Regions from separate parts of the Viridibacillus sp. d25.2 genome, predicted to be linked through region 1. Evidence: riboswitches for the same ligand, from Rfam matches in the RefSeq annotation. Region 1 holds a riboswitch; each other region holds the start of a gene.
What was found. A riboswitch is a leader RNA that binds a small molecule or an ion and turns the genes downstream of it on or off. The one in region 1 is predicted to bind cobalamin.

Region 1 (4,650 bases):
GAATCCATAAACAATAGCCTCTAAAGTGATAGCGTTATAATCTATGTAAAATAGAATGATTTCACCGTCATGACTTATAAGAGGGTTAATAATCGCAGCGATTAAAAACATAGGAACAAAAAATTTCAAGCCACTAATAAATGACTTTCTATTTAGCAATAGATTTAATGTAATAGCACCTGTACAAGTAATGAGTAAATAAACTGGATGCATATAGAACATGGAAAGACCGATGACAGATGCAAAATATGCGAAAAGGACAATTGGATGATACGTTTCAAATGCTTTCATGATGCATAGTACTCCTTTTTAATCATTGTTTACCTATGTCGCGACCTAGATCAACTGTGTATTTGAATTGAATGTTGTCTCCATTTTTAACAGTAACCGCACTAACCCCAAAACTAGGGAACTGCCCATTTACAGAGTACATCCAACCACTAAGGTCCCCTGCATCGAATTCGTATAAATGATTAATTCCTTCAATATAGACTGAGCCATATTGATTATCGCCTGCACCTTCATATTCAAGATGAATACCATGTTCATTTGTTGCACGTTTTAAAATAGCCCAAACCGTTTCGTCTTTACTTAAGATTTCATATTTTGTTGACTTTAAAATCACGCCGGTTTTTGGTACATATTTTTCACTTTGTAATGCTGGTTTTAACATATCCCAATGTGTTAGCAAAGTTGCAGCACTAATTGAAATCGTTACGTACTCTTTTTTATCTTCACTTTCTTTATTAGTATTACTTGGTTTTTGTGCAATGTTATTATTTCCAGGTTTTTTATCTTTGTCATGATTTTGAGCTTTAGATGGAGCTTTATCCTTAGACAATTCTGGCTTGTTTGATCGTTTTTCTTTATTTGAACTAGTCGAAGTGTCCTTACTAGGTGTTTTCGCAGTTGATGTTGAGTCAGTTTTATGTGTATTAGTTGGTTGCTCTTTTTTCTGGGCTACCTCTTTGTTAGTTGTCTTTTCATCTTGCTTTGTATCATTTTTTTCATCTTCTTTGTTACTTGGTTTATCAGTATCTTTTGTTGAATCCTTTTGTACCTCTTCCTTTGTTGATTCTTCTCCAGTGCCTTCTACTTTAGTATCACTTGAACCTTTAACACTTTGTTCTTGCTCAGTTTGATTATTATACTCTTCAACGGATTGAATTTTACAACCAGTGATAATGATTAATGAGAGTATCATCATAAACCATAAAGGTATTATTTTTTTCATAATGCGCACCTCTTCTTAAAGATGGGAATAGGGTGCTAGAGATAGTCTCTAACACCCTTCCTTTTTCTTACAAATTATTTTGTTTTTACAGTTACTTTTGTAGATATACTTTTATTACCTGCTTTGTTTTTTGCATAGACAGTTAATTTAGTATTGGCTTTTTGATTTTTGATTTTCACCGTAAATTGACCTTTACTATTAACTGTTCCTTTACCGATTAACGTTTTACCTTTTAGTACATACACTAGTGCACTTTTTTCAGCTGTACCAGTTACTTCGCTAGTTGATTTTGTTACTTTTTTAACTGATGGTGCTTTAGGAGCCGTTTTATCAGCTACTTTTAATGTGTATGCTGCACTTTTATTTTTAGCTGCGTCTGTTACATAAATTTTCAATGTTGAATTAGCTTTTTGTTTTTTGATTGTTAATGAGTACGTGCCTTTAGACGTCGCAGTTGTTGATGTAAGTGATTTAGAACCATTATAAATCGTAACTTTCGCGCCTGCTTCAGCTTTACCTTTTACGATTGTTGTTTGATCACTTACTTTGTTAGCTGTAGCTACTGCTGGTGCTGTGATGTCTTTAACAATTGTTGTAGCATTGTTACTTCTTACACCATCTGCATTTTCAGCGATTGCAATAATATTGCTACCAACTGTTTGATTTTTAATCGTAACTGAGAATTTCCCTTTAGCATCTGCTTTAGCTTTATTCAATAGATTATTGTTATTGTAAATATAAACAGTGGCATTGGCTGTTGATTTTCCTCTTACAACAGTTTCGCTATCACCAACAGCTTCAATTACAGGAGCAGCAATATCAACTGTGTAGAATTTAATAGATTCTGCAGCATCTGACATATTGTAAATGCTGTTTTTGCCTTCTTCTAAGCGTTCATATGCACCAAGTGCACGTAAACCTTGATCAGAAGACATTAAATTAGGGATTTTTAAAGATAAACCGCTTTTCAAACCACCTGTAGTACTATCTACAAAACTCACTAGGTTTGAAACAGCCCAGTGTCCATCACCTTTGATGAAACGTGGGTCAGTTTTTGGATTCGTTTTATTTGATGTTAGGTTAATGATGAATTGAGACACTGTTTCTGGACTATCACCTTTTGCCCACTCAGAGTAGAATCCACCTTGTTTGCCTAATTCTTTCCCTAAATACTCATTAGCTTTTTCAACCGCTGCTTTTACTTTGTCATCCTTTGTATAAGGGGCTAAGGCAGTAGCAGTCATTGATGTTGTGTCTTTATCAGAACCCCATTTTAGATCCCAAGCAAATGAGCCATCCTCAAGTTGGTCTTTTACTAAATCATTCACTAATTGTGTTCTAGTAATTTTAGAATATTTCGCTTCAGTAGATAAATCATAGTTTTTTGTATCAATAGCATATAGTAAATGGAATTTGTTTCCGTTCGTTAATTTTCCAGCTTGTTCAGTAGCCAAATATGTATCATACATTAATTTTACTAAATCATATCCACCCACATTACGTGGATCTTTGTTAATGGATGTTAAAGCTATAATAACTTTTGAATATTTACCAACGTCTTCTGAAATTTTACCCTTTTTACTATTCACTTCTTTAACAAGGTTATTATAGTACGTTTCATAATATTTCGAAGGTACTGGCACACTAGCACGAGCAAAATCTGTCACATAGTCTTCATCACCAAACGATGGATTAGGTACTTGTTGTAGTAAAAATGCTGCAGTTGAATTTAGAACATTTTTATAGCTGACATCTTTTGCTTTTATTTGAACTGTTGCAGATGTATTTTCAGCAGCGTTAGCTGTCGATAATTCTCCTGGAAGTTGTGATAAAGCTAATAAACTTGCCATCCCGATAGGTGCTATCCATTTTCTAACCCATTTACTTGTGTACATGTTGAAATCCCTCACTTCTTTTTTTATTAAATATTAGTAGTTTTTACTTCAAAAGGATATCGATTTGTATAAAAGGGCAAAAAAATATCCCTTTACACAATGTAAAGAGAACTTGGACGGCGAAAAACCAGAAAAAATGTACAATGAGATACAAAAAAAGGCTTTCGATGCTCCATATCTCCCCCTCGAAGAATTGAAACTACATTATAAAAGCAGGTCTCCTGGCTTGTGTATCTCCTTACTCTTGTTCCTTCCCAACACATTTAACTTGCGCCAGTGGTTTGCAACAATTTCATCCACACTTACAGTAGCGGGGCTGCACCGGATTTTAACCGATTTCCCTTTTAGCTTATGATGAACATAAGCACTTTTATAAGAAAATATTTAATTGTCTATTAATCTAAAGTATTTCATAAAAGGTTTGGAATGTAAATTGATTTTTTATATTTTAGTAAAATTCAGATTTTTCCTTTTAAAATAGGCTCTGTTTAATTTGATTATTGATTTTCTTCAAAATTAATAATCAATTCGAATACGTTGATTTTAGTAGAGAATATATAAGGATTGCCCCCTGTATACTTTTGCATCTGTACATAACACAGTTAAGGGGTTATATATTCCTGTTCGAATTTTAAACGAATGTTCGAAATAGCCAAATATCTATAGTGTTATTAAACAGTAAATAGTGGCTTAATAAGATAAACACAATAAAACCCTACCTGTTATAAACAACTGGTAGGGTTTTTATAAAATTCCTATGGCATCAGACTTCGTAATCATCGCTTCCCTTCGTATGTTGGTTAAATGCGTTTAACTGCTCTACTGTTAAGTTTCTCACGTAAAGATAATAATTCATCGACTCCATACCATAATTTTCACAAGCTAGACAATACGTTTCATAGCCTTCTCTATACATCTCCATGTAACTACCCCCTGTTATATAACAATCTAGTTATTTTAAATTATTATATAACAGTTAGAGTTATCTGTCAATTAGGTAGAAAAAAACACCAAACTATACTTCTGAAAGTTTGGTGTTTCCATTTTAAATAATCAATGAGTTAGCCTTTACTTTGTTCTTAGTCGCAAGACTTACTACTACAAATGCTACTAAGGATAAAATAATTGGTATTGTAACTGTATGCATACCTAATACTCTTGGCATAAATTGATCAATGTAGATATAAGATGAGATTCCTATAATCATTGATGAAATTGCACCGTATTTGTTTCCTGTTTTCCAGTAGAGGCCAAATATAACCGGCCATAAGAATACAGATTCTAATCCACCGAAAGCAAATAAGTTCAGCCAAACAAGTAAATCCGGTGGACGAAGAGCTACCAGTACCACTGCTATTCCAATAATTGTAGTAACATAGAAACTTGCCTTTTTAATCTGTGCATCTGATGCAGTCGGTTTAATATAGTTTAAGTAAATATCTTTTACAACAGTAGAACTTACTAAAATAAGTAAAGCATTTACTGTCGACATGATCGCTGCCATTGGTGCAGCAAGAACAA
Region 2 (4,650 bases), 440 kb from region 1:
CTTGTACATGAAAAGCCACAAACATTACAAGCACTTCCGGAAATCATCAAATATTACAAAGAAAAGGGATATGAGTTTGGTGTTTATCAGGATGTTGACCATTTTCACCTGAATTTCCAAAAAGACGCACGCTTGTAGGCTGACAATAATACAGAAGCTCTGTGCTAACAGGAATCTCTTTTTATTTGAAGAAGAGAAGTCATAACAAATAGTAATGTAAAACCGACTGAAGGGGTATCAGTAATTAAAGAAAAAGAGAATAATCAAATGATAAACGATTACGAGTTAATATCCCCCACAAATATGATTATTAGTAACAATCTTTGATACGGACAAGAGGTGGCATGGATGAGAGGAACATTAATAATAATTGGAGTATTTATTTTGGTTTTAATAGTTTGGATATATCTTGTAAAATACGCATATGACCAACGTAAACCAATACATGAATTGCAATATCTAATACGACAAATACATACAACCGTGGTTTATAGCAAAAATTAAAAGGACTAGAGCTATTAAAACATGTTGCTAATTTTTCGGTTGGTATCTGGAAATAAGGGAGTTCAATGGACAGAGAAACAGATAGACAGATAGACTATAACAAGGGAAAAGAAAACAAATTTATTACAATGCTCTCCAAAGAAATTCTAGGAGGGCATTTTCATTTCAAACTAATAGTACTTTCATTTTTTTTTTGAAAATAAATATTTTTGATATACTATTCCGGTGTTGAAAAATGCGAAAAATCCACCAATAACCAAAATTGTATTGCCCCAATCTAATTCACCTTTATAATTTTTAAAAATTATAAAAATTAAGATTCCAAACATTATTGATAGAAAAATAGAAAATAATAGATTCGTTTTTATTGAATTAAAAATTGTACTCACACCTTTCAGTAAACTAATAATAAAAAAATGTTAACAAACTTTATGTAAAAATTAGTCGGTTTTTTGTTATTAAGTTTACCGGAAATTAGGCGTAAGTGAAAAGCTTTCTGCATTTTTTGAAATTCCTGTAGAGGTCTTATGGCAAAATGGTCGCCTGTTATTATCGAAGTAGAATTAAATTTATCTTAAAATCAAAATAAAACGAGCTAAGTTTGATATAAGGACAGCAGCTCGTTTTTTGATAATGAATAACAATTACTTAGATTGCTTCTCCAATAACATAATAATCTTATCCAATTTTTCATTTAGTTCTGTGTATTCATTCTTTGGGGTTGGAGTTGTATTAATAATGATCCTTCTCACAAACAGCATGAAAGAAATCGTACCTAATAATATTAAAGCTAAGCAAATAAATAAAAGTACTGAACTGTCCATCTAATCTCTCCTTTATTTATAAATTTGTATTTTTAAAAAATAGATATATTCACTAATAATAGCATGTATTTGAATATACTGTTATTTGTTGAGTGATAGAATCACATATATATACTATTTTTTGACACAGAAAAATGCATTTTAATATTTTAAAATGTAGATATTTGATGTATGGTGAAATAAATGTCAAATATTAATCAAAATTAGATAGATTAATTTTAAATATTATGATAAGTTTGTATTAAGTGAATATTTTATGCCAGAATTAGATGTAATTACATACATAAAAGGGAATTCGGTGAAGTACCGAAGCTGTATCCGCAACTGTAAATGCTGATGAAATAAGGGAATACCACTGTTTTAAACGGGAAGGGCCTTAAAGTAAACTGATGCAAAAGCCAGGAGACCTATCTAATTCAAAGTGTATATCTACTCTTCGGAATAAAGTGAGATTACGGCAAAACAATCTATATTGGACAATTCTATTGTTTTATATTTCTTTGTATTTATGCTATTTCTCTATGGAGAAATAGCTTTTTTTTTTGTTAAGAACTTATAAATTACATGAATTAAACATAAGTGAAAGTTATTTAGTTTATTAGCATAAAAAAGCCGATTTCCGAATGCTACAAAACCTAATAAAATTGGAGGGATTCAAATGTTAAAACGTTCATTAAGTAGGATGCTAGCTTTTGTAATGCTATTATCATTACTAACACCGTTTGCAGCTCAAGCTGAAAATAATACGGTAGTAAACAATGAAGTAAATGTAACTCAAACAACATCGTCACAAGCAATCAAAGAAAAACTAGTAAACTCACTAGAGAAAGCAAAGCAATATTATATCACTAACAAACAAACTATTAGTTCTAGAGTAATTGGCTCACATAGTGGCTACTGGTCATTATCTGCTATGTATGCATTAGGAATGGATATTAAAAATTACAAATGGGCAGAGGGCTCAGAAGTTACAAGTGATAAATCATATTGGATGAAAACAAAAGCAACTGCTTCAAGTACATCTAATGAAGATGCAGGTACAATTATCGGTGCCTATATTCTAGGGTTGGATCCAACAAACCTAGGGCAACGTAATATTGTTGAGGATTTACAAAACAAACAAAAAGTAGATGGTAGCTTCTTTACAGCCTATGGTGAATCTTGGGCATCTATTGCACTAGGATTAGCAAAAGGAACTTATGACAAAGAGAAACATCTATCAGTTATTTTAAAGAAACAAAATGCTTCAGGTTTATTTTCTGGATTCGGTTCATCCGATGATCTTGATGTAACAGGGTGGAATATAACTGCTTTAACGCTTATTAATGATATAGAAGATAAGAATTTAACAGTTGAAGAAGCAATTACTAAAGCGGTAAATGGTCTCCATGCAAAATATCAAAAAGAAGGTTTTGTTAATAATGCGAACTCAATGGCTAGTATTATTATGGGACTTGCTACAGCTGGTGAAGATTTAACAACTGATAAATGGAGCTATGAAAAAGACGGTAAAAAAGTTAATATTCTAGAGCAAATGATTGATCAGTATCAACTATCAGATGGTTCATTTAAGTGGATGGCAAATGATACAAAATCGAATTTGATGGCGACTGAACAGGTTATCATCGCTCTAGCCGATGCTCTAAATGGCAAATCAACATTTGCTCGATTAGCTGCAGGTGAAACTCCTGATCCAAGTGTACCAGAAGAAAAACCAGAACCTGATAATGTAGGGCCTTCTGAACTTACAGTAGGTACAATTTCAAACAAAACAACTTCAGTAACAGGAACGACAGAAGCAAATGCAACTGTCTCAATATACTATGGCAATAGACTACTTACATCTACAAAGGCCAACGGGAATGGAGTATTCACACTAAAGATTCCTGCACAAAAGGCGAATGTCAAATTAGTGGTAAAGACTACTGATGAAGCTGGCAATGAGGGTATTTCAAAAACAATTACTGTATTAGATAAAATAGGCCCAACAAAACTTACAGTCGGATCAATTTCAAACAAAACAACAACTGTAAAAGGGATTACAGAAGCGAAAGCAATAGTTTCTATTTATAATGGCTCAAAACTACTTAAATCAACAAAAGCTAGTAGCAAAGGCAACTATACACTGAAATTTTCAAAACAAAAAGCTAATGTAAAATTAGTTGTAAAAACTCTAGATACAGAAGGCAATAAAGGCATATCAAAAACAGTTACTGTTAAAGACAAAATTGCGCCGAAAAAACCAAAAGTATCTAAAATTACATCGAAAACTACAAAAGTAACTGGTAAAACTGAGGCAAGAGCGACCATTACAATTTACAATAGTAAACATAAAAAAATTGGTACTGCTAAAGCAACAGACAAAGGTAATTTCAGTGTGAAAATCAAAAAACAAAAAGCTAAATCAACAGTATCTATTTATGCTAAAGATCAAGTAGGAAATAGAAGCAGCAAATTAAGTATAAAAGTGAAGTAATATTTAAATGAAAAAGCTTCGGATTCGTTAAGAATCTGAAGCTTTTTAACTTTATAGAAAAACATTTTTTAAGGTATTAGTCTATATGAATTAAACTATCACCAACAAGAGGTTAATTATAAATTATTTACAACTCCTGAAATTGTCTGCTTTTCTTCTTTCAATAGAAAATCAATCCCAGCCATTTCCACACCGTTTATAACGATTGCTATTCGATGTTTACCGGCATAGTGTTTTCTAGTAGATAGCTGTTTAAAGGAATGACTTCTAGTATAAGTATATTCGCCATGTAGATACGTATTTTCAGTTATCTTAAAGAGCTTTCTACGTGTTATGCCATTAGCTTTCATAAAGTCGATACCGTACTCTATTCGAAGTTTTGTGGCATCTGTTGTCGGATTAGCAAAGGTAAATGTAAATGTAAATGCATCTCCTATCGCTATTTGATCTGTTGAGAGATTAAAATCTTTTAATTCAACAGTAGGGGCATGATGGAACCCGAATAAGGCAAGTGTGGTTGGATCTGCTTGTCTAAGGAGTGTTCTACAGGCATGTTTGATGATCCAATCGGTTTTAGAATTTTGTCCCATCCAACTTTTGCCAAGAGATTTCACTAATTCAGGATGATCTTTTGTTATATCATTTAAATTATTTGCAACACTTTTTCGGACATATTCGCTGTCATCCGCCTTTAACAATTCTAAGATTCGGATAATTGGGGCAGGGTTTATTTTAAACATCGTTAAAGCTGGTGCCCAAGGAAGGCGGGGGCGACACCCTTCACTCGCTAGCCTACGAACATGCTCATTTTCATCAGTAGCCCACTCTTCCATAATAGCCATCATT
Region 3 (4,650 bases), 1.6 Mb from region 1:
ACTAATAAAACGACCATCACTAATAATATTATTTTGGTAATGTACAGCTGTACCCATCAAAAGTAAACCGGTAAGTCCAGATACAAGCCCGACAATCCAAGGTTGTAGCTCAGAGAAACTAGCTTGATAAGGTTGCAATGACTCGTATAACCAATATGAAAAGATAACAAAAGTAAATAATATCGAAAAATTAATGACTAATTCGAGTAGCATTTAGATTCTCACCTACCATTTTATCCCTCCATTATAACATTCAATGTTGCAAGAAAAATGAAAATAATTGCATTTTCCCTATAAAACGACAAAAGTTAGTTGTATCGTTAAGTATTAAAGATACTACTGTTCGTCCAAAATTTACTTGCACCTTGAAAAAACAAGCGAATCTAACCTATAATAAGAAGGTTATATAAAGAATGAAACGGAGGCCCATAAGTATGACTAGTGAACTTAAAGCACCCGTAAAATTAAAGTTAAAAACGACAATTCGACAATCTGAAGCAGAAGCTGAAAGTTATGAGCTTTGGTCAGAAGGTACGATAGTACAAAAAAGGGACCAAACGTATCTACAATATGAAGAAGTTCAAGAAAATAAACATATTCGTTCAACTTTAAAATTCGGTAATAATGAGGCCGTTATTCTACGAAATGGTGATGTGAAAATGCGTATGCCATTTTTACTTAATCATGAACAAAACGGTCATTATGATAGTGAATACGGTGCATTACCAATCGTGACGTATACGAAGGATATGCAATTCGAACCGCATGAAAGTAAAATGAGCGGACGATTCTATTTAAACTATGATCTAATCGTTGGTGGACAATCAGTAGGCGATTATACTTTAGAAATTAATTACTCGGAGGGAAAATAATGAACGCAGTAGAACAAGTGCAACATGCGATTAAAGAAGCGCTTCTTGCAGCAGTAACTAAAGCAGGTCTTTTAGAAGATACATCAACATTGAACGTACACTTAGAAACACCAAAGGATAAGGCAAATGGCGATTATGCAACTAATATTGCTATGCAACTTACAAAATTAGCGAAAAAGCCACCTCGTGCGATCGCTGAAGCTATTATTGAAAACCTTGATACAACAGGTACTGCTATCGAGAAAATCGACATCGCAGGTCCGGGCTTTATGAATATTGTGCTACGTAAAGACTATTTAGCAGAAGTTATCACAACTGTTTTAGCACAAGGTACAGAATATGGACGTTCACAAGCTGGTGCCAACGAAAAAGTACAAGTGGAATTTGTATCAGCTAACCCAACTGGTGACCTTCATTTAGGGCATGCCCGAGGAGCATCTGTGGGAGATTCACTATGTAACGTTTTAGATTTTGCAGGATATGATATCTCACGTGAATACTACATCAATGATGCAGGTAATCAAATCAATAACTTAGCAGCATCTTTAGAAGCACGCTACAAACAAGCTTTAGGCTTAGAAGCTACTATGCCTGAAGACGGTTATCATGGACAAGATATTATTGATATCGCAGGTAAACTAGCTGCTGAGTTTGGTGATTCTATCCTAAGTAAATCAGATGAAGACCGCTTTGAATTTTTCCGTGAACATGGCTTAAAATTAGAACTTGGCAAATTACAAAATGATTTAGCAAACTTCCGTGTAGACTTTGACGTTTGGTATTCTGAGACATCACTTTATAAATCAGGTAAAGTTGAAACTGCTCTAGAAAAATTACGTGCAAATGGCCATGTATTTGAAGAAGAAGGCGCTACTTGGTTCCGTTCTACTACATTTGGCGATGACAAAGATCGAGTACTTATAAAGAATGATGGTTCATACACATATTTAACACCTGATATTTCGTACCATGAAGATAAAATTCAACGTGGTTTCACGAAGCTAATCAACATTTGGGGAGCTGACCACCATGGTTATATCCCACGTATGAAAGCTGCAATTGAAGCACTTGGGTATGGTCGAGATACTTTAGAAGTTGAAATCATCCAAATGGTGAACTTAATGAAAGACGGCGAAAAAGTGAAAATGAGTAAGCGTACAGGTAACGCGGTTACTTTACGTGAACTTGTTGAAGAAGTAGGTTTAGACGCGGTACGTTACAACTTTGCAATGCGTGCGGGTGATTCTCATATGGACTTTGACCTTGACTTAGCTGTTAAGCAATCAAACGAAAACCCTGTATACTATGCACAATATGCACATGCTCGTATTTCTTCAATTTTACGCCAAGCGAAAGAACAGGGCTTAGCTGCTTCTGAGGAACATTTAAATCTTCTAAATGCAGAAAAAGAAATTGATGTCTTGAAAAAAGTAGGGGACTTCCCACAAGTTGTTGCGGATGCTGCAAAGAATCGTACACCACACCGTATTACTAACTACATTCAAGAACTAGCTGCAACTTTCCACAGCTTCTACAATGCTGAAAAAGTATTAGATGCTGACAACAAAGAGCGCTCAGAAGCTCGTTTAGCTCTAATCACAGCAGTACGTACAACAATCGCAAATGCACTAAAACTAATTGGCGTATCGGCACCTGAAAAAATGTAATTGAAGCCCATTTATCTTCTTATGCAGCAAATGCTGTAGGGGGTTAATTGACGCTTTCAAATTAGACTATTCCTTACTATTTCTGTGAGGAATAGTCTTTTTATTTAAATAAAGGATTAAGGCAAAAATGAAATTGCTCAAATTAAGGATAAAATAGCTGAAATCATTCAATTCACTTTTACTTTTAAAATAAATAATAAAAAACAAAAATAATAGTCAACTTCAAGTAGGGAGTTCTCCTAATTCCACCAATCCTATTTGAAACAACTTGGACAAGTATTTAATTTTCTGTATAATTGAACACGATGTAATAAAAAAAATTGTATATTGTGATACATGTTGGTTCTTTACTTAGATTATGTGAAGAGAAAAGGGAAGTCGGTGGAAATCCGACGCGGTCCCGCCACTGTAAGTGTGAGCAAGTCGTAATTTGCCACTGAAGCATAGGCTTTGGGAAGGCGCGGTAAGCTGTAATCACGAGCCAGGAGACCTACCAACATGGAGACTACCAATTAGAACTACGCGGATAGAAATGGTGTCAGTAAAAGTGCAGTATGAGTACTGCTATGTATATATTCACTGTCATCGTATCTCTCGTCGTAAAACGAGAGATTTTTTTTATGAACAAGGAGGAAATGCAAATGAAGAAAATATGGCAATTTTGTTTAGTGTTCTTTTTAGCACTAGGCGTATTAGTAGGCTGTGGCCAAACGGAAGATACGAAGAAAAAGGAAAATAGTGAGTCAGCGACAGAGCAACAGGTAGCAGGGTACCCATTAACAGAGACAGATGCACTTGGTAATGATGTGAAATTTACAGAAGCACCAAAGAGCATTATTACTTTGGTACCAAGTAATACAGAAATTCTTTTCGCATTAGGTTTAGATAAGGAAATTACAGCTGTATCTGATAATGATGATTACCCAGAAGCTGCAACGAAAAAAGAAAAAATTGGCGGTGTGAAATTTGATGCTGAGAAAATTATTAGCTTAAATCCAGACGTTGTTTTCGCACACGAAACACTTTCAGAAGCAGATCTCCAACAATTACGTGATGCTGGATTGAAAGTTTTTGTTGTAAAAAACGCTGTGAATTTTGAAGAAACGTATAAAACAATTGAACAAATAGGCCACATTACTGGTAAAGCGGATGAGGCTAAGAAGATTACTGATGATATGAAAGCAAAAGTAAAAGAAGTACAAGCAAAAGTAAAAGACGTAAAACAAAAAACAGCATTTGTCGAAATACAAGATGAACCTGATATTTACACTGTTGGTAAAGATACATTTATGCAAGAAATGTTTGACTTAGCTAATATTAAAAACGTTACAGCAGATCTAACAGGTTGGCCAAAAATTAGTCCTGAAGAAATTGTAAAACGTAATCCAGATACAATTATTGTGAATTATAACTATGTAAAAGGTATTGTTGAAAAGGTGAAAAAACGTCAAGGCTTCGATAGTATTACAGCTGTAAAAAATGATGCAGTTGTTCAAGTTGATGTGAACTTAACAAGCCGAACTGGTCCTCGTCTTGCTGAAGGCTTAGAGGGCATTGCAAAAGCAGTATATCCAGAGGCTTTTGAGTGAAGAAAACCATTATAGGATACACCATAGCCTTTGTGATTTTAATTGTTAGCATTTGGCTAGGTGTATCAATTGGTTCTGTTAAAGTACCAATTAGTACGTTATGGAATACGGCAGCGGATCCAACAGCGACGAATATATTATGGAAAATACGCATGCCGCGTGTTGTGCTTGCAGGTTTAGTAGGAGCCTCACTGGCAATTGCGGGTGCTGCTTTCCAAGGATTGCTGAAGAATCCTCTCGCCGATCCGTATACGTTAGGAGTGTCATCCGGTGCCTCAGTAGGTGCTGTGGTGACGCTCTTTTTCGGCATTTCGACCCCTATTTTAGGTATATATACATTACCAGCCTTCAGCATGCTAGGGGCCTTATTGGCGATGATGGGTGTAATGGCTTTTGCACGTTTAGTCGATCGTACGTTGAAGATGGAAACATTGATTTTAACAGGTATAATTGTTAGTTCATTTTTGGGTTCGGTTATTTCCTTATTAATCGCATTAACAGGAGACGAGTTACGCCAAATCA
Region 4 (4,650 bases), 1.7 Mb from region 1:
CATATGGGAGAGAATTTAACTTATTAGGAAATGGTCCAGCGATTACGAAAACTGATGAGCAAAAGTTAAAACAGTTATTTTTTATATTCTTAGAAAATGCGCGCCATTATAGTGAAAGTGAAATCAATGTAAGCGTAGCAAAAGAAGGAGCGCAATTTGTTGTCCGTATTCAAGATTTCGGCCAAGGCATTGCTAAAGAGAACATTCCTCATTTATTTGATCGTTTTTATCGAGTTAGTGAAGACCGTAATCGCAAAACAGGTGGTACTGGTTTAGGACTAGCAATTGCACATGAAATTGCTGAGCGTTTAGCTATCAACATCACAGTATTAAGTACACTAGGTGAAGGAACTACAATCGTCTTGCAATTTGAAAATAGTAATGAGGAGGAACAATGATATGCGTATCCGCGAAAAACTATCAATATTATTCATTGTGACACTCATCATTATTGCGACGATTCTTAGTATCATGATCTGGAACAAACTAACGAAAGAAACACCTCTTACAACAGAAGAAATTCATAATAATATTGAAATGATGTATGGTGGGGAAATTATCTCGTTCCTTAGTATAAACAATCAATATCGAGTGAAGCTTCAAAGAAATAACAAGCTTTATCAACTTAATGTTGATGCAGATTCGGGTAAAATTCTGCAGATGACTCAAAATAAATCGGATCATAAAGTAGATTCAAACTATATACCAGAAACTGAAATACGAAAAATTATAAAAGAACAATATAACGGGAATATAAAAAAAATCTCACTCAATACAAATAGGGAAGAACCCGTTTACCAAATAGAGATAGTAAATGATAAAGAGCATATTAACTTATTAATAGATGCGATTAACGGGGAAGTTTTATCAGAAATTCAAGGAGATACAGAGCACGATTCTTCACTCTTAACTAAAGAAGAAGCGATTACTATTGCTAAGAAAAAACTAAAAGGGACTGTCGATGAAGTTTCTTTTTACGATACGAGTGATGGTGGATATTATATAGTGGAGATTGAAGGGAACGACAAAGATGCAGAATTTCAAATTCATGCCGTTTCTGGAAAAGTGATTTCGACTACGTGGGATTAATAATTTCTCATCAAATTCTAATCTTTTTCTCCTTATTCTTTCATTTTCATTGTGTAAAGTATAAGTATCAAGGAGGAGGCAATTAATTATGAAAAAAATGATTACGGTATTAGCAATTACAGGTTCACTTGCAGTATCTGGAGTAGTTGCGGCAGCAGGAATTCAAGCTAACTCAGGTAAAATTTTATCTTCAGAAGAAATCTCGAAAAAAGCACTTAGCTACGTAAAAGGTACAGTTTACAAAGTTGAATTGGATAAAGAAAAAGGTACTCAAGTATATGAAATCGATGTACAGGGTAAAAACAATAAAGAATATGAACTAAAGTTAGATGCAAAAACTGGAGAATTACTAGAAAAGAAAATGGAAATCTCAAAAGTATCTAATACAGTAAATGAGAAACAGGTAATTGGATTAGCAAAAGCGAAAGAAATAGCATTGAAATCGGTTAAAGGCTCTGTCAAAAAAGCGAAATTAGATAGAGAAGATGGTATTTACGAAATCGAAATCATTAGAGCAGGATATGAATACGAATTTGATATCAATGCGTACTCAGGCAAAATTGTGAAAAAAGAAAAAGAGAAGATTTCGAAAAAAGTAGTAGCTGGCAAAGTAATTGGTTTAGAAAAAGCAAAACAAATAGCTCTAAATAATGTTGGCGGTACTGTACAAAAAGCCAAATTAGATAAAAGTGATGGCGTATACGAAATCGAAATTATTAATGGTACAACAGAATATGAATTTGAAATCGATGCAAAAACAGGGAGTATTATTAAGAAGGAATCAGAAGTAGCAGACGATGTAATCACAACTACTAAACCAAGCACTGGCAATACGACAAAACCTTCAACAACTAGCAACGTAATTGGTATTGCAAAAGCGAAAGAAATTGCTTTACAAAGTGTTGATGGTACTGTGAAAAAAGCAAAATATGATCAAGAAGACGGCGTATATGAATTTGAAATTCTAACAAATGAATATGAATATGAAATCGATGTAGATGCAGTAACTGGAAAAGCTACGGTTACAGATAAAGAAAGAATTACAAAAGCACCAAATACAACATCATCTTTCATCGGGGAGCAAAAAGCTTCCCAAATTGCTTTAACAAAAGCAAAAGGTACAATTACTAAAATAGAATTAGATGAAGAAGATGGCGTTTATGAAATTGAAGTAAAAGATGGTATGTATGAATACGAATTAGAAATTGATGCTATGACTGGTGCCATTCTAGACTTCGAAAAAGATTACGAAGACGATTAATTTCTTTGAAAATAGAACTTCGGCTACCCAAAAAACGATTTTGGGTAGCTTTTTAATATTCTATTATATAAAAACAATTCCTTTTTCCTGCTTTGTAAAATCAAAATAGTTTATATAGGAAATTTTAAAACATTTTTTGTAGGTCTTTTGCTTTCATTTACTTTAATTAAGATTTTCTACTTGTATGATAGGAACACAATATGTTAGATTAGATTAATCGATAGAACACAAGATATAGTATGTGAGCGAAAAAAGGTACCATATACGGTTTAAAAGGGAATTCGGTATAGAAACCGAAGCTGTCCCCGCAACTGTGAATGCGGACGACTGTTAATTAACCACTGAGCAATGCTTGGGAAGGATGACAGTCGGATGATGCATGAGCCAGTAGACCTGCCTTTTTCGCATGACGACACTTTCTTCGGGGGTTGAGAAGTGGAAGCGAGAGACTTTGCATTGAACAAATTACTTTTGATTTCAAAAGTACTTTTTTGTTGTGATTTCAACTGTTTCCAATTTTAAAACTTAGAGCGATGGCTCTGCCGAAGAAGGCAGATTCATCGCTTTTTATATTTGTAAAAAAGGAGACGACAAAATGGTCCAATTAATGACATATGAAAGAGCAACATTATTATCTCGCTTAGAGGAAGAGTTCGGAAGAGAAGAAATCAGTTTGTTAATTCGAAAAGCTGAACGTTGGGAAGAAAAGAATCCAGAAGGTACTGATGCTGAATGGACAAAGGCGATGAGCCTAGAAGCATTAAGTTATTTAGATGAAGAGGATACTTATTGGACTTTCGTTGCAGCTCGTTTATTATTAGCGGGCGTTTATAGAGAAGCGTCTGTGGTACGTCAGCTAGAAGTTGGACAAGTATACACAGCATTTGCTAAACAAGTTGAAAAGCTTGTTGAAAAAGGTTTATATGATCCAACTTTAACGGATTCATATACAAAACAGGAGCTTGATGAGATCGGCTTAATGCTTGAACCTAAACGAGATGAAATTTTTACATATATCGGCTTAAAAACGTTGTTAGACCGTTATGTAACATGTGACTATAACAAAACACCAATTGAATTGCCACAAGAGCGTTGGATGATTATTGCAATGACACTTATGCAAAATGAAAAAACAGATCGTCTAGCAAAAATTAAAGAATCTTATTGGGCGATGAGTAATTTATATATGACAACTGCAACGCCTACATTATCAAATGCTGGTAAAACACATGGTCAATTATCAAGTTGCTTTATCGATACAGTTGATGATAGTTTACAAAGTATTTATGATTCAAACACTGATGTTGCGACACTTTCGAAATTTGGCGGTGGTATCGGTGTTTATATGGGGAAAGTACGTAGCCGTGGCTCATCTATTCGTGGCTTCAAAGGTGCATCAAGCGGAGTTGTTCCTTGGATTAAACAATTAAATAATACAGCAGTATCAGTAGATCAACTAGGTCAACGTCAAGGTGCGATTGCGATTTACCTGGATATTTGGCATAAAGATATTTTCCCATTCCTTGATTTGAAATTAAATAACGGGGATGAGCGTATGCGCGCACATGATATTTTCACAGGTGTTAGCTTACCAGATATCTTCATGGAAGCTGTTGAAGCACGTGAAGATTGGCATTTATTTGACCCTCATGAAATCCGTGAAGTAATGGGCTTTAATCTAGAAGATTATTATGACGAAAAACGCGGACAAGGATCATTCCGTGAAAAATATGAATCTTGCTTAGCGAACCCAAAATTAACACGTGAAGCAGTACCAGCAATTGATATTATGAAACGCATTATGCGTAGTCAGTTAGAAACTGGCGTGCCATTTATGTTCTATCGTGATGAAGTAAATCGTAAAAACCCAAATAAGCATGAAGGCATGATCTACTCAAGTAATCTTTGTACAGAAATTTTCCAAAATATGAGCGCAACTCAGTTCGAGTCAATTACATTAGAGGATGATGTTATTGTAACTCGTCGCAAACCTGGAGATTTCGTTGTATGTAATTTATCATCTATCAATCTTGGACGAGCTGTACCTGCTGAAGCTTTAGAAAGATTAATCCCTATCCAGGTACGCATGTTAGATAATGTTATCGACTTAAATCGTATTCCGGTTCCACAAGCAGAACGTACAAATGCACGTTACCGAGGTATCGGACTTGGTACATTCGGTTGGCATCATTTATTGGCACTTAAGAGCATTGCATGGGAATCTGAGGAATCAGTTGAATTTGCGGACAAGCTTTATGAGCAAATTGCTTACTTAACTATTCAGGCTTCAATGGAAATAG

Region 2: another riboswitch for cobalamin. It lies ahead of ACZLO7_RS14620 (Ig-like domain-containing protein); the one in region 1 lies ahead of ACZLO7_RS12660 (Ig-like domain-containing protein).
Region 3: another riboswitch for cobalamin. It lies ahead of ACZLO7_RS20165 (ABC transporter substrate-binding protein); the one in region 1 lies ahead of ACZLO7_RS12660 (Ig-like domain-containing protein).
Region 4: another riboswitch for cobalamin. It lies ahead of ACZLO7_RS20790 (ribonucleoside-diphosphate reductase subunit alpha); the one in region 1 lies ahead of ACZLO7_RS12660 (Ig-like domain-containing protein).

What each region holds. Positions count from the first base shown of each region.
Region 1 is NZ_CM196652.1:2,525,705-2,530,354, forward strand. Features, by position in the region: gene ACZLO7_RS12650 (energy-coupling factor transporter transmembrane component T) at 1-291, opposite strand, end outside; gene ACZLO7_RS12655 (DUF4430 domain-containing protein) at 314-1,234, opposite strand; gene ACZLO7_RS12660 (Ig-like domain-containing protein) at 1,309-3,129, opposite strand; cobalamin riboswitch at 3,324-3,516, opposite strand; gene ACZLO7_RS12665 (transcriptional regulator) at 3,893-4,051, opposite strand; gene panF (sodium/pantothenate symporter) at 4,175-4,650, opposite strand, start outside.
Region 2 is NZ_CM196652.1:2,966,738-2,971,387, reverse strand. Features, by position in the region: gene ACZLO7_RS14630 (polysaccharide deacetylase family protein) at 1-138, shown strand, start outside; gene ACZLO7_RS14625 (DUF4083 family protein) at 1,149-1,328, opposite strand; cobalamin riboswitch at 1,579-1,757, shown strand; gene ACZLO7_RS14620 (Ig-like domain-containing protein) at 1,987-3,804, shown strand; gene ACZLO7_RS14615 (DNA alkylation repair protein) at 3,921-4,650, opposite strand, start outside.
Region 3 is NZ_CM196652.1:4,115,358-4,120,007, reverse strand. Features, by position in the region: gene ACZLO7_RS20180 (GGDEF domain-containing protein) at 1-213, opposite strand, end outside; gene ACZLO7_RS20175 (YwiB family protein) at 435-872, shown strand; gene argS (arginine--tRNA ligase) at 872-2,539, shown strand; cobalamin riboswitch at 2,863-3,051, shown strand; gene ACZLO7_RS20165 (ABC transporter substrate-binding protein) at 3,181-4,128, shown strand; gene ACZLO7_RS20160 (FecCD family ABC transporter permease) at 4,125-4,650, shown strand, end outside.
Region 4 is NZ_CM196652.1:4,251,715-4,256,364, reverse strand. Features, by position in the region: gene ACZLO7_RS20805 (sensor histidine kinase) at 1-398, shown strand, start outside; gene ACZLO7_RS20800 (PepSY domain-containing protein) at 400-1,089, shown strand; gene ACZLO7_RS20795 (PepSY domain-containing protein) at 1,178-2,350, shown strand; cobalamin riboswitch at 2,587-2,765, shown strand; gene ACZLO7_RS20790 (ribonucleoside-diphosphate reductase subunit alpha) at 2,922-4,650, shown strand, end outside.